DNA from 2 places in the Idiomarina abyssalis genome. Region 1 is predicted to be linked to the other one. Evidence: predicted binding sites of a transcription regulator. Region 1 holds the regulator's gene; the other holds the start of a gene.

The links. Region 1 encodes ArgR, which controls arginine synthesis, uptake and breakdown. Its sites were predicted from a motif close to ANTGAATANNTATTCANT; they were not measured.
Region 2: the regulator ArgR is predicted to act here: its motif matches at 1,248-1,265, upstream of gltB (glutamate synthase large subunit).

What each region holds. Positions count from the first base shown of each region.
Region 1 is NZ_CP081832.1:450,374-452,579, forward strand. It holds gene K5X84_RS02215 (Dyp-type peroxidase) at 1-747, shown strand, start outside; gene argR (transcriptional regulator ArgR) at 723-1,196, opposite strand; gene mdh (malate dehydrogenase) at 1,384-2,206, shown strand, end outside.
Region 2 is NZ_CP081832.1:790,711-792,916, reverse strand. It holds gene gltB (glutamate synthase large subunit) at 1-1,237, opposite strand, end outside; gene nadA (quinolinate synthase NadA) at 1,378-2,206, opposite strand, start outside.

The DNA of each region.
Region 1 (2,206 bases):
CCACACAAGAAGCCACTTCACTTGCAGGCTTTCCCCGAACTTTCCGACGGCGACCGGGAAGCACCAAGGCACCCTTATGATCTCATCATTCAAATTCGTTGTGACCGCTTCGACGCTAACTACCTTGCCGGGCGCACATTAATTGAATGGTTTGGTTATGACATTGAAGTGGTCGAGCAAATTCGTTCCTTCCGTTATCTCGACGGCCGCGACTTGACCGGTTTTATCGATGCGCCTGACAACCCCAGAGGCATGAGCAAACGTAAGGTGGCATTAGTAGAAGAAAAAGACGATGCCGACTTTGTGGATGGCAGTTATTTGTTCGTACAAAAGTTTCGTCACGACTTACGCCGCTGGGACTACCTGGGCCCGGAAAAACAAGAGCAACTCATGGGGCGTGAAAAAGTCTCAGGCGAACGTTTATCCGAAGCTAAAATTGAAGGTGTTACACATGCAGCCAAAAGTCGTCTAGTGGACGGCAATGAACAACCCATTCCTTTACTGCGGCAGAATATGCCCTGGGGTGACCTGCGCGAACAGGGGCTGCTCGCTATGTATTTTAGTCACACACCGAAAATGGTGGTGCAGTGGCTTAAAAATCGATATTACGCCGACGAACAAGGGGCCTACGACCCCTTACTGGATTATTCGCAAGCGGTATCCAACTGCGGCTTTTTTGTTCCTTCAATGCGTTTTATGGAAGACAACAAAGAAGTAGCGGATCAGGAAGAAGGTAATACCGCCTGACTGGCAAATAACTCCCGAACCTTTTTCAGAGTAAAGTCGATATCAGCAACCTTAAGTGGTGCGATAAAAATAGTGTCGTCGCCGGCTATCGTACCAAGCACACCTTCTTTTTTACCCACCGAATCAAGCAAGCGGGCAATCAACTGAGCCGCCCCCGGGCTGGTGCGAATAATCACCATGACATCATTGTGCTGAATATCCAGTACAAGCTGGCTTAATGGTGCCTTAGTGGAAGGCACCGCTAAGTCGGGCGGTAAGCAGTACACCATTTCCTGCTTTGCATTGCGGGTACGAACCGCGCCTTGCTTACTCAACATGCGCGAGACTTTAGACTGGCTAATGTTATCAAAGCCCTCGTCTTTCAAGGCATTAACAATTTCTCCCTGTGAGCCATAACGCTCTTCGCGAAGAAGGGTTTTAAAAGCTTCGAGTAACGTGTCTTGCACCATGAGAGAGTTCAATTCCTATACTGGTTACATGCTATAATAATCCCCAGTGTACTGCATATAGATGCGCTATTCGAGTGCTGAATGTGTACCGCGCAAAGTTGTATTTTTAGTGATATTGGAGTACAGTTTTGCGCCAAATTCTGCATTTTTATGCAGTTAAAATTGACTAACAAAAACGGAGTCTGAGATGAAAGTAGCCGTATTAGGTGCGGCCGGTGGTATCGGCCAGGCATTGTCATTACTTCTGAAAACCCAGTTACCAGCAGGTTCAGAATTATCGCTGTATGACGTTGCGCCAGTAGTTCCAGGTGTAGCGGTTGACTTAAGTCATATCCCTACCGACGTGAAAGTAACAGGCTTCGGTAAAGATGATCTTGCGTCAGCATTAGTTGGCAGCGACATCGTATTAATTCCTGCCGGCGTACCTCGTAAGCCAGGTATGGATCGCTCTGACCTGTTCAACATGAACGCCGGCATCGTTAAAAACTTAGTACAAGGCGTTGCAGACAACTGCCCTGACGCTTGTGTTGGAATCATCACCAACCCGGTAAACACCACAGTACCAATTGCTGCCGAAGTCCTGAAAAAAGCAGGCTGCTACGACAAGCGTAAACTGTTCGGTGTTACTACTCTGGACGTTATCCGTTCAGAAGCATTCGTTGGCGAGCTACGTGGTCTGAACCCTGAAAACGTAAACGTGCCAGTTATTGGTGGCCACAGCGGCACAACCATTCTGCCATTGCTGTCACAAGTTGAAGGCGTTGAGTTTACTGAGCAAGAAATCAAAGACTTAACTCACCGTATCCAGAACGCAGGTACTGAAGTCGTTGAAGCAAAAGCCGGCGGCGGTTCAGCAACCCTTTCTATGGGTCAGGCAGCAGCACGCTTTGCATTGTCATTGCTGAAAGGCCTGCAAGGTCAGGACACTATTGAGTGCACTTACGTAGAAGGCCCAGGCGACAACGCTAAGTTCTTCGCACAGCCAGTACGCTTAGGCAAAAATGGCGCCG
Region 2 (2,206 bases), 340 kb from region 1:
TTTCGTCGTTGTACCAAATTTTACCGGTATAGGTATCCACCGCCATCATTTGACCCGGCCCTAAGCGCCCTTTTTCTATGACTTCCTGTTCGTCGTAATCCCAGATACCCACTTCAGAAGCAATGGTCAAAACACCAGAGCGCGTTAATACATACCTGGCCGGGCGTAAACCATTGCGATCCAGACTGCATGCGACGTGTCGACCGTTACTCATCACCACGCCTGCCGGCCCATCCCAGGGCTCCATGTGCAGCGAGTTAAACTCATAAAAAGCGCGCATTTCATCAGACATTGTCGCGTCGCCTTGCCAGGCGGGCGGTATCAGCAAGCGCATAGCCCGGAATAGATCCATACCGCCGGCTAACAACAGCTCCAGCATATTGTCCAGCGAAGCAGAGTCCGAGCCGGACAAGCCGACTAACGGTTTTGCATCCTGTAAGTCGGGTAGCAAAGGGGTCTGAAACTTGTAAGCCCGCGCCTGCGCCCATTGCCGGTTACCTCTTATGGTATTAATTTCGCCGTTATGAGCCAGAAACCGAAATGGTTGAGCTAAAGGCCAGCGCGGTTCAGTATTAGTTGAGAAGCGTTGGTGGAATACGCAGATGGAAGTTTTCATATCGGAGTCGGCTAAGTCCGCATAATAGGCGGGCAAATCCGCTGCCATCATTAAGCCCTTATAAACCAATACCAAACTAGAAAGCGAAGAAATATAAAGTTCTTCCTGATTAGGAATGAGCTTCTCAATTCGCCGACGCGCCATATACAGGCGTCTTTCTAAGTCTTTCTTTCGCCAACCCGGGGGAGCAGACACCAGAACCTGCTCTATAACAGGCTCAGACGACTTAGCACCTTCCCCCAGCACTTGGTTATCTACGGGCACTTTGCGCCAACCTGTGACGGCTAAGGTCTCTCTCTGGAGTTCTTGTTCAATAAGTTGGCGTGCGGTTTCGCGCTTATCGTTGTCTCGACTGAAAAAGAGCATTCCAACGGCAAATTTTTTGCTGAGCTGCCAACCCTCTTTTTCAGCAAATTGACGGAAAAATTGCTCTGGCATTTGCAGAAGCAAACCACAACCGTCACCAGTCTTACCATCCGCACCAATACCGCCGCGATGCTGCATACGATCCAAAGCCTTAACGGCTGTAGAAATCAACCCTTGCCGAGGCTCACCATTAACGTTAGCAATAATGCCGAAACCGCAGTTATCACGCACTTCAGTCGGATCATAAAACCCCATGCAAATTCCACCCGAATAAATATTCAATAAATTCAGATTAGCATGCAGTTGTGCAGTTCGGTAGGCGATACATTTATGGCGACTATAAATATCTTGTATAAGCGAGGAATAAAAAAGGCTCCCGAAGGAGCCTGTCTTAGTTATTTTAAGCTTGCCGAAAATTCCAGCATTCGGTCCAGTGGTACCATAGCTTTTTTACCTAAGGTTTCGTCGACATGTATTTCATGAGCCTCACCACCTTCGGTAAGTGCTTCTTCAATTGCTTTTAACCCGTTCATGGCCATCCATGGACAATGCGCACAGCTGCGGCAAGTTGCACCGTTTCCGGCTGTAGGTGCTTCAATAAAGGTTTTATTCGGCTGAAGCTGCTGCATTTTGTAGAAAATGCCTTTGTCTGTCGCCACAATAAAGGTTTCGTTAGGTAATTCCTGACTCGCCTTAATGAGCTGCGATGTTGAGCCTACTGCATCAGCCATAGCGACAATATTTTCCGGTGACTCAGGATGAACAAGAACTGCAGCCTCCGGATGGAGCTTTTTCATGTCCTCCAATGCCTTTGCCTTAAATTCATCATGCACCACACAAGCGCCTTGCCACAACAGCATATCTGCACCAGTTTCACGTGCGATATAACCACCTAAGTGACGGTCAGGAGCCCAAAGTATTTTCTCGCCTTTAGCATCCAGGTGGTCGACAAGCTCAAGCGCCATGCTGGAAGTTACTACCCAGTCTGCACGAGCTTTAACTGCTGCCGAAGTATTCGCATAGACAACGACTGTCCGGTCTGGATGTTGATCACAGAATTCCGAAAACTTTTCAGGAGGGCAACCAAGATCAAGCGAGCACTCCGCTTTTAATGTTGGCATCAGTACTTGCTTTTCAGGTGTCAAAATTTTCGCCGTTTCACCCATAAAGCGAACACCGGCGACAATCAACTTCTTCGCCGGATGGTCACGACCGAACCGAGCC